2 linked regions of the Beijerinckia sp. 28-YEA-48 genome follow. The protein of the gene in region 2 interacts with the protein of the main gene of each other region in a pairwise test. Links are inferred from orthologs where the notes say so. Each region holds a gene or a part of one and is shown on either strand. Other genes may lie near its edges.

The links.
Region 1: the proteins of BLW50_RS14415 (region 2) and BLW50_RS21330 interact in binary tests that used the Escherichia coli proteins (3 or more experiments, as listed by UniProt). The link is inferred for Beijerinckia sp. 28-YEA-48 from one-to-one orthologs.

What each region holds. Positions count from the first base shown.
Region 1 is NZ_FNSI01000001.1:4,539,579-4,545,050, forward strand. Bases 1,583-4,506 are described here. They hold BLW50_RS21330 (P-II family nitrogen regulator), read right to left. Parts: upstream 3,252-4,506; coding sequence 2,913-3,251; downstream 1,583-2,912. Other genes in these bases: BLW50_RS21325 (ammonium transporter), read right to left, coding at 1,583-2,875; tesB (acyl-CoA thioesterase II), read right to left, coding at 3,512-4,390. Outside these bases: BLW50_RS21315 (xanthine dehydrogenase family protein molybdopterin-binding subunit), read right to left, coding at 1-669; BLW50_RS21320 ((2Fe-2S)-binding protein), read right to left, coding at 672-1,130; more of BLW50_RS21325, read right to left, coding at 1,391-1,582; BLW50_RS21340 (ammonium transporter), read right to left, coding at 4,523-5,472. UniProt on the Escherichia coli protein: Involved in the regulation of nitrogen metabolism. Regulates the activity of its targets by protein-protein interaction in response to the nitrogen status of the cell.
Region 2 is NZ_FNSI01000001.1:3,025,183-3,029,969, forward strand. The notes cover bases 1-3,449. They hold BLW50_RS14415 ([protein-PII] uridylyltransferase), read right to left. Parts: upstream 3,054-3,449; coding sequence 201-3,053; downstream 1-200. Other genes in these bases: grpE (nucleotide exchange factor GrpE), read right to left, coding at 1-91; gshB (glutathione synthase), read right to left, coding at 3,187-3,449. In the rest of the region: more of gshB, read right to left, coding at 3,450-4,134; BLW50_RS14425 (glutathione S-transferase family protein), read left to right, coding at 4,334-4,787.

The DNA of each region.
Region 1 (5,472 bases), 1.5 Mb from region 2 along the record:
GTAGGGTTGCTTGCCGTTTGTCTTGCCGGCCGAATCGTAGCGCTTGAGCGTGCTTGAGCCGATCTGCGTCCAGCGCTCACGCGGCTTTAGCGGCACATTGGTAGGCACGGGGAGTGCCGCCGCCGCCGTCGCTAGATCGCCGAACGTCGCCGTCCGACCGGAGGCGTTGGAGAGCGTCCCAGCCGCGACTTTGATCTCGCTTTCCGGCACATTCCATTGTTTCGCCGCAGCCGCTACCAGCATGGCGCGGGCCGTGGCGCCGGCCTTGCGATAGCGTTCCCAGGACGAGGCCATTGAGGTCGAGCCGCCGGTGCCTTGGAAAGCTCCGCCCATGGCGAGATTGCCGTAGAGAGACGGATTGCCCGAGGCGCCGATTACATCGACCTGGCTCCAATCGCCGCCCAGTTCCTCCATCACCAGCGTGGCGACACCGAAATAGGAGCCCTGACCCATTTCGAATTGCGAGGAATGGATCACGATCCGATTGTTGGCTGTGATTCCGACATAGGCCTGGAACGGATTTGGTGCTGTCGCAGCCTGAGCCAGCGCCGGTGCGGCAACGACCAACTGGTACCCCACAGTCAGGCCGGCTGCCGTGGCCGCCGTGCCGATGAGAAAGTGTCGGCGGGTTGGTTGGGCGGCGCCTGTTTGTGAGCGGAAGTGCAACATGATCAGCCTCCCAGCCGGTTGGAGGCTTCATGGATGGCGGCGCGGATGCGGTGATAGGTGGCGCAGCGGCAGAGGTTGCCGCTCATCGCCGAATCGATGTCCTCGTCCGTGGGTTTGGGCGTGTCGGTCAAAAGTGCGGTAGCCGACATGATCTGGCCGGACTGACAGTAGCCACATTGCGGGACGTCGAGTTCGGTCCAAACCGTCTGTACGGCTTCCGCGACTTTGCCCGAGAGGCCCTCGATGGTGGTGATCGACGCGCCGTCGATATTGCTGATTTCAGTCTGGCACGCGCGCACTGGAGATCCGTCGACGTGGACGGTGCAAGCGCCGCATTGCGCCATGCCGCAACCGAACTTCGTGCCGGTCAGGCCAATCACATCGCGGATGGCCCACAGCAAAGGCATCTGTGGGTCAACGTCCAGCGTGTGTGCTTTGCCGTTGAGGGTGAAAGCAACCATTCTGCGCTCCTCTATGAGCTTCAATCTTTATGAGGTCTGTCGTCAGCGCCGAGGGAGGGAACGGGGCGGCGCGTGGCTCTGAGAGTCGTGGGGTTGCGAAGCGATCTGATCAAGTGCGGCTCACGCCGTTGTGAAGTGTCACAGCGCCTGGAGAAAATAACTCCGGGCAGAATTAAATATCTGTCGAAGGACGATGGGTAGAGCCGCAAACAAAAACGGCGCCCCTTAGGGCGCCGTCTGTTGTTGTAAATATTGGACTATCAGTTGTTGTAAGCGCGCTCGCCGTGTTCGGCGACGTCGAGACCTTCGCGCTCCTGATCGGGGGCGACGCGCAGGCCGACGATCAGATCGACGATCTTGTAGAGGATCGCCGAGCCGATGCCGGACCACAGCAGGGTGAAGACGACCGCTTTCACCTGAGCCATGAAGGCCGGGGCGAATTCATAGGCCGCGAGGACCATTTCGCCCGGCTTGCTCTCGTAGTCGGCGATGCCGGCGCCGCCCAGGGCCTGGTTGACCAGGATGCCGGTGCCCAGAGCGCCGATGATGCCGCCGATGCAATGGATGCCAAAGACATCGAGCGTGTCGTCATAGCCGAGCTTGTTCTTCACGGTGGCCACGAAGAAGAAGCAGATCGCACCGGCGACAATGCCGAGGACGATCGAACCCATCGGTCCGGCGAAACCCGATGCCGGCGTGATGGCGACGAGACCGGCGATGGCGCCAGAGACCATGCCGAGGAGCGATGGCTTGCCCTTCGCACCCCATTCCGCGAACAGCCAGGCGAGAGCCGCGGCCGACGTGGCGACGAAGGTGTTGAGGAAGGCCATGGCGGTGGTGCCGTTGGCTTCGAGGTTCGAGCCGGCGTTGAAGCCGAACCAGCCGAACCACAGCAGCGAGGCGCCAACCATGGTCAGGGTCAGGGAGTGCGGCGCCATCATTTCTTTCGGATAGCCGATGCGCTTGCCGAGCATCAGACAGCCGACGAGACCGGCGATACCAGCATTGATGTGAACGACCGTGCCGCCGGCGAAGTCGAGCGCACCCCATTTGAACAGCATGCCCGCGTCGGCCTTGACCTCATCGAGCTTAGCCATCGCCAGTTTCTTGGCAGCTTCATCGGTCGCAGCAGCAACCGCCTTGGCGGCATCGCCGATCGCGTCCGGGCCGCCCCAGTACCAAACCATGTGGGCCATTGGGAAATAGATCAGAGTGACCCAGAGGATGGTGAACAGCACCAGTGCCGAGAACTTCATGCGTTCGGCGAAGGCGCCGACGATGAGAGCCGGTGTGATGCAGGCGAAGGTCATCTGGAAGGACAGATAGGCCATTTCAGGAACGACGACGCCGTTCGAGAAGGTGCCAGCCGTCGTTTCCGGCGTGACGCCCATCAGGAAGGCCTTGGAGAAGCCGCCGACGAAATCGTTAAGGCTGCCACCATTGGTGAAGGCCATCGAGTAGCCGTAGAGCACCCAGATGATCGAGACGAGACAGACGATCATGAAGACCTGGGTAAGGACCGACAACATGTTCTTGCTGCGGACGAGACCGCCGTAGAACAGAGCGAGGCCTGGGATGGACATCAGCATGACGAAGGCGGTGGCGACGAGCAGCCAGGCCGTGTCGCCCTTGTTGGGGACGGGGGCGGCTGCGGCGGCCTGCGCGAAAGCTGGCAGGGCCGAGCCGAGCGCGAATGTGCAGGCAAGGCCAATTAAGCCGCCAACCCTGCCGAGATTAGGTGTCATTTTCATCGTTAAAAGCTCCTGGAGGAAAGGCGATGGCTCACAGCGCGTCGGAATCTTTTTCGCCTGTGCGGATACGGACGGCGCGCTCAAGGGATGAGACGAAGATTTTGCCGTCGCCGATCTGGCCGGTGCGGGCGGCGGCGATGATTGCGTCGACCACGGTGTCGGCCAGCTCGGAGGCGACGGCGACTTCAATCTTCAGTTTCGGCAGAAAGCTGACGGCATATTCGGCGCCGCGGTAGATTTCGGTGTGGCCCTTTTGGCGGCCATAGCCTTTGACTTCCGAAACGGTAAGGCCGTGCACCCCAACGGCGGTGAGCGCATCGCGCACCTCGTCAAGCTTAAACGGCTTGATGATTGCCATGACTATCTTCATTCGCTTTTCCCTGCTTGGCCGCAAATTCGACGCGCGGAATGCGACGCCCCCGGCTAGTCACGCGGCGCATCGTACGGACGGCCTCGTGCCCGTTTGGGAATCAATCTGCGTGCCAAATGACTTGGGCGGGACTCGTGCCGCGATTCAGCGCATAGCGAAGGAAGCGAGAGACTATTTTTTATGCAGAAGTGGGTCGATCGCCTAGGATCTAGGCGTCATGAGCTCGGCAGGCGGAGATCCTGAGTCTCGGAGATCTTCGATCAGGCTTTGGGCCTGATCAGCCCTTCCTGGGCGACCGAGGCCACCAGGTCCCCGTTGCGGGCATAGATGCCGCCCCGGGTGAGCCCGAGCGCGCCATTGGCATTGGGGCTGTCCTGGACATAGAGCAGCCAGTCGTCAGCGCGGAACGGCCGATGGAACCACAGGGCGTGGTCGAGGCTCGCCGCCTGGACCGTCGGGCTGAACACGGTGGTGCCGTGGGTCACCAGCGAGGTGTCGAGCAGGGTCATGTCGGAGAGATAGGCGAGCACGGCGCGGTGGATGCTTGGATCGTCGGGTAGGGGCCGGGTGGCGCGCACCCAGGCGCGCTGCTGCGCCGGCCGGTTTTCACCGTCTTTCAGCGGCAGATAGCGGCCCAGATCGACCGGGCGCAGTTCGATCGGCCGCTCGCCGGTGAAATATTGCTTGATGACTGGCGGAATGAGCTCGCCGTAATTCTTGATGATCTCCGCGAGGCTCGGCAGCGAATCCGGATCGGGGACGTCCGAGGGCATCGGGGTCTGATGCGAGAAACCCTCTTCCTCGATGTGAAAGGACGCCGAAAGGAAGAAGATCACCTGGCCGTTCTGGATGGCGACGCAGCGCCGGGTCGAGAAACTGCGGCCGTCGCGCACCCGCTCCACCTGATAGACGATGGGTTTCGAGGAATCGCCGGGCAGGATGAAATAGCCGTGCAAGGAATGCATGGCCTTGTCGGGCTCGACCGTGCGCGCCACCGCAGTCACGGCCTGTGCGATCACCAGGCCGCCGAAAGTGCGACGCCAGCTGGTGCGCAGGCCGACACCGCGAAAAATGGTCTCCTCGATCTGTTCGAGATCGAGAAGATGCAGAATATCGTTGTCGCTGTTGTCGCTGGCCATCAAACACACCCGGAAAACGGTCGTTGACCTACCTAGAGCAAATCGCGTTTCGATAGAAACGCGATTTTGCCCAGGATCGCCAAACTGCGAACCCTATGAGGGCTGTTCGCACCGGCTCGTCAAATCAACCGATTAGGGATGAAGCGCCTCACCGTGCAGAGACAGGTCGAGGCCCTCGCGCTCCTGATCGGAAGAGACGCGCAGGCCGATGGTGAGATCGAGCGCTTTCAGCACCACGGCAGTGCCAATCACGCACCAAACGATGGTGACGATGACGCCAATGGCCTGAATGCCGAGCTGGCGGACATTGCCTTCGATCAGGCCGGCGACGCCAGGCGCATCCGACGAGGCCGAGAGGGCCGCCGTGGCGAAAATGCCGGCGCACAGCGTGCCGAGAATGCCACCGACGCCGTGAACGCCAAAGACGTCGAGGGAATCGTCGTATTTCAGGCGCATCTTGATGACGGTGCAGAAATAGAAGCAGACGATGCCTGCAACCGCGCCAATGACGAGGCCATGCCAGGGTAGGACGTAGCCGGAGGCCGGCGTGATCGTGCCGAGGCCGGCGATGGCGCCAGAAATCACGCCAAGCACCGAGGGTTTGCCGCGTTCGATCCATTCGAGCGCGCTCCAGGTGATGGCGCCGGCGCAGGCTGCGAGATGGGTGGCGACAATGGCGAAGACCGCCCGCGAGCCGGCGCCCAGCGCCGATCCACCGTTGAAGCCAAACCAGCCGACCCAGAGCAGGCCGGTGCCGACCACCGCCAGGGTGAGATCGAACGGCGACATGTTCTCGCGGCCCCAGCCCTGGCGGCTGCCGATCATGTAAACAGCGACGAGGCCAGCGACACCGGCATTGATATGGACCACCGTGCCGCCGGCGAAGTCGATGACGCCAAGGCTCGCCAGCCAACCGCCGCCCCACACCATATGTGCCAGCGGCACATAGACGATGAACAGCCAAAGCACGCAGAACCAGCAGAAGGCGGAGAATTTCATGCGATCAGCAACGGCGCCGCCGACCAGCGCGCAGGTGATGATCGCGAAGGTCATCTGATAGGCGGCGAACAGCAGTTCGGGGA
Region 2 (4,787 bases):
TGCGCAGGGTACGATCCTTCAGCTCGGCGTTTTCCGCCGTCAGCTTTTCCAGCACGACGAACGGATCGGGCTGCATGGCTTCCGGATTCATCTGGTCCTGCGGTTCCTCGCCCGGCACAGCCGGGTTCGTCTGGGGATCAGTCATAGCACTCTCAAAATGAGGGAATTTCACCCCGATATCGGGGTCCTGAGCCGAAAAATCAAGCTCCAGCTGCTTCCGATGCGGCTTTCCGGCCGCCAGAACGATTTCCGGCCTCCGTCGCGCCAAGAATTTCGGTCAATTGCCTGCGAATAGCCGCCTGACGACTGGCATTGGTGATTTTCAGGCCGGTGAGGTCGGTCACGTAGAACGCGTCCACCGCCTTCTCGCCGAAGGTGACGACGTGGGCCGAGCCAATGTTAAGGTTGAGGCTCGACAGTTGCGACGTGAGTTCGAACAAGAGGCCCGGACGGTCGAGGCCCGAGACCTCCAGAACCGTGAACTGGTTCGACAAAGTGTTATCGATGACGACTTCCGGCTCGATGCGGAACGCCTTCTCGCGGCTCTTTGGCGCCTCGCTTTTTTCCGCCACGACCTGGCCAAGACGAATCTCGCCGCGCAGCGCCTTCTCGATGGTGGCGGCAACGCGCGAGGCGCGGCGCAACTCATCAGTGTCATCATCGAAGGCGCGACGGATGGAGATGGAGTCGAGCGCCAGCCCATCGGTCGTGGTGAAAATCTGCGCGTCGACGATGTTGGCGCCTGACACGGCGCAAGCCCCCGCTATGATCGACAGCAGGCGCGGATGATCCGGCGCCACCACCGTCAGTTCGGTCACGCCAGTGAATTTCTCGGTGGTATATTCGGTGGCCAGCGAACGCAGTTCGACCTCGCACAGGCGCAGCAGATTGGCGTGCCTGACCATGTGCTTGAGATCGACCTTCAGCCAATAGGGCTGATAGTGGCGGGCGGCATAGGCTTCGAAATCGGGATCGGACCACAACAGCGCGCGGCGCAATTCGTCCTGCGCGATGGCGACGCGCTGCTTGCGATCGATGGCTGAATGGCCGCCGGACAGCACCGGCTCGGCTTCCCAATAGAGCGTGCGCAGAAGTTGCCCCTTCCAACCGTTCCACACACCAGGGCCAACGCCCCGGATGTCGCAGACGGTCAGCACCAGCAACATGCGCAGCCGCTCGAGCGTCTGGATCGGCTTGGCGAAGCTTTCGATGGTGCCGCGATCGGACAGGTCGCGCCCTTGGGCGACGTTCGACATGTCGAGATGATGCTCGATCAGCCAGGCGACATTGTCGGTCTCCGCTGGCGTCAGCCCCAGCCGCGGACATAGTTTGCGCGCCACCTGCGCCCCGGCGATGGAATGATCCTCCGGGCGGCCCTTGGCGATGTCGTGCAGGAATAGCGCCACATAGAGCACTTTGCGATTGTGGATGACCGGCAGAATTTCGCTGGCGACCGGATGATCCTCGACAAGCTCGCCTGACTCGATGCGCGACAGAATGCCTATACAACGGATCAGATGCTCGTCGACCGTGTAATGATGATACATATTGAACTGCATCATCGCGACGATGCGGCCGAAGTCAGGAATGAAACGGCCGAGCACGCCGGATTCGTTCATCAGGCGCAGCACCGTCTCGGGCGCATGGCGCGACATCAGGATTTCGACGAACAGCCGGTTGGCTTCGGCATCTTCGCGGACGGCGGCGTCGATGTACTTCAGCGACAGTGTCACCCGCCGCGACGCGTCCGGATGAATGGCGAGCCGGTGTTTATCGGCCAACCAGTAAAGCCGGATGAGATTGACCGGATCGGTCTCGAAGACTTTGTCATTGGCGACCGTGATGCGGTCGACCTCAATGGCGAAGCCCGGAAACTCCAACGCGTCGTTGCGGCGCCGGAACTTGCCCATAAAACGATTAAGCGTCGCGCGCGGCTTGGCCTGCCGTTCCTCAAGCGCGGCGCAGACAATGGCGGTGAGATCACCGACGTCCTTGGCGATGAGGAAGTAATGCTTCATGAAACGCTCGACATCGGACAGGCCGGCATGGGTGACATAGCCCAGCCGCTCCGCGATGTTGCGCTGATAGTCGAAGGTCAGACGTTCTTCCGAGCGGCCGGTGACGTAGTGCAGATGGCAGCGCACCCGCCACAGGAATTCTTCGCAACGGCGGAAGGTCAGGATCTCGCGTTCGGTGAACACGCCGGCGGGCACCAGCTCGGCGATGTCGCGCACGCGATAGACATATTTGGCGATCCAGAAGAGCGTGTTCAGATCACGCAGGCCGCCTTTGCCTTCCTTGACGTTCGGCTCGACGACATAGCGCGAGGCGCCGGACTTCGACAGACGCGCGTCACGCTCGGCCAGTTTCGCGGCGACGAATTCACGCGCCGTCTTGCTGACGATCTCCTTGTCGAAACGCGTGCGGAAATCCTCGAACAGACCGGCATCGCCGAGAATGAAGCGGGCCTCGTGCAGCGCGGTGCGGATGGTCATGTCGCCCATGGCCTGGCGCAGGCATTCGGCGACCGTGCGGGTGGCATGACCGACCTTCTGGCGCAGGTCCCACAGCAGATAGAGCACCGCCTCGATGACGCTCTCGCTCCAGGCGGTCTGCTTGTAGGGCAAGAGGAACAGCAAATCGATGTCGGAGCCCGGCGCCAAAGTGCCCCGGCCATAGCCGCCGACGGCGACAATGGCGATCCGCTCGGCGGTCGAGGGATTTTCCGCCGGGTACATCCAGGTGGTGACGAAATGGTGGATGGCGCGGATGATCTCATCCTCGAGCCAGCCGAGATTATGGACGCATTTGAGCCCCTGCCCGTCGATCTCGAACCAGCGCTGAATGACCGCCTGGCCGCCCGTAAGGGCTTGGCGGAGCTCTTCGAGGGCGGCGGCGCGCATGGCGCCGCGATCCGAGGATAAATCCGCCCCGATGGCATCCAGCCGGGCCTGGAGCGCGGTGTGATCGACGATGGCCGAACGCGGATGGGCGATCTTCGGCGGACGGGCGGCGCGACGGGGCGCTTCGGTCGAAACAGCTGTGAGGCTCATGGAAACCACCCATAGCACGGATGGGCCAGCGGTGCGCCAAATTTGACCGCTCGCAGCGTTTTGGAATTGCACAAAGACGCGTCAAAACAAAGATGCTGGGCAAAATCGCGTTTCTATCGAAACGTGATTTGCTCTAGCCGCCGCGTTTGCGCTCGATAGCATCCCAGAGAGCGGCGGCGAGATCAGGCCCACCGAGCTTGCGAATGGCGCGCAGGCCCGTCGGCGACGTGACGTTGATTTCGGTCAGATTGCCGTCGATGACGTCGATCCCGACGAAAATCAGGCCGCGGCGCTTCAATTCCGGCCCAATGGTCTCGCAAATTTCCCGTTCTCGCGGCGACAGATCGGTTTCGCGCGCCGCGCCGCCCCGCACCATGTTCGAGCGAATGTCGTTTTCAGCCGGCACCCGATTGACGGCGCCCATGGCGACGCCATCGACCAGGATGATGCGCTTGTCGCCCTCGGTGACGCGCGGCAGGAAGCGCTGCACCACCCAGGGTTCACGGAAGGTGGCCGAGAACAGGTCGAACAGCGAACCGAAATTCGGATCCTTTTGCGACATCTTGAAAACGGCGGCGCCGCCGTTGCCGTAAAGCGGCTTCATGACGATGTCGCCATGCTGGTGGCGGAACGCTTCGATCTCGTTGCGGTCGCGGGTGATCAAGGTGTCCGGCATGAGCTGCGGAAACTGCATGACGAACAGCTTTTCCGGGGCGTTGCGCACGCTGGCTGGATCATTGACCACCAGGGTGCGCGGATGGATGCGCTCCAGCAGATGAGTGGTGGTGATATAAGCGAGATCGAAGGGCGGATCCTGGCGCAGCAGCACCACATCCATCTCGTTGCCCAAATCGGTACGGCGGCTCTCGCCCAGCGTGAAATGATTGCCGACCTCGTCGCGCACCTGCAGGGCCTGCGTCTCGGCGACGACGCTTTGGCCGGCCATGGAGAGGCGATCGGGCGTATAATAGACCAGTTTATGGCCGCGGGCCTGCGCTTCCAGAAGCAGCGCGAACGTCGAGTCGCCGGCAATATTGATGCGTTCGATCGGGTCCATCTGGACGGCGACGGTAAGCGACATACGATTCTCCGGCAGGACAAAGCGACAGACAGGCGCGGTTCAGCCGCGCCGAGGACAGAACGCATATCGGCGCACTGGGCGTCAACTGCAAGACCGGCCCGTTCCCCCGGCCCATGCGACCCTGCCGGCGCAAATTCGCACTGGTCAGGCCGACGCGGCCCAGCCAGAATGGCGCATCATACCGCTCCGGAGGAAACGAATGACGACGCTTTACTATGCCCCAGGCACCTGCGCCACGGGCATCCACATCCTGCTCGAAGAGATCGGCAAGCCCTATGACCTGAAAAAGGTCGACTTCGCCGCGCAGGCGCAATACCAGCCCGACTATGTCGCCGTGAATCCGAAGTCGAAAGTGCCGACCCTGGTGCGGGACGATGGCTCCACCCTCACCGAATTTCCGGCCATCGCCGTGTGGCTGGCCCTGACCAATCCAGACAAGAAGCTGCTCTCGACCGATCCGGAGAAACTGGCGCGGACCCTGGAGACGATCGACTATATCGTTTCCACTTTGCACATGCAGGCGTGGACGCGCTTCTGGCGCACCGTGCGCTACAGCAGCATCGAGGACGAACATCCCAAGATCAAAGCGCAGGGACGCGAAATGGCCGAGAAGGGCCTGGCGTTGCTCGACAAGCAACTGGCCGGCAAGGATT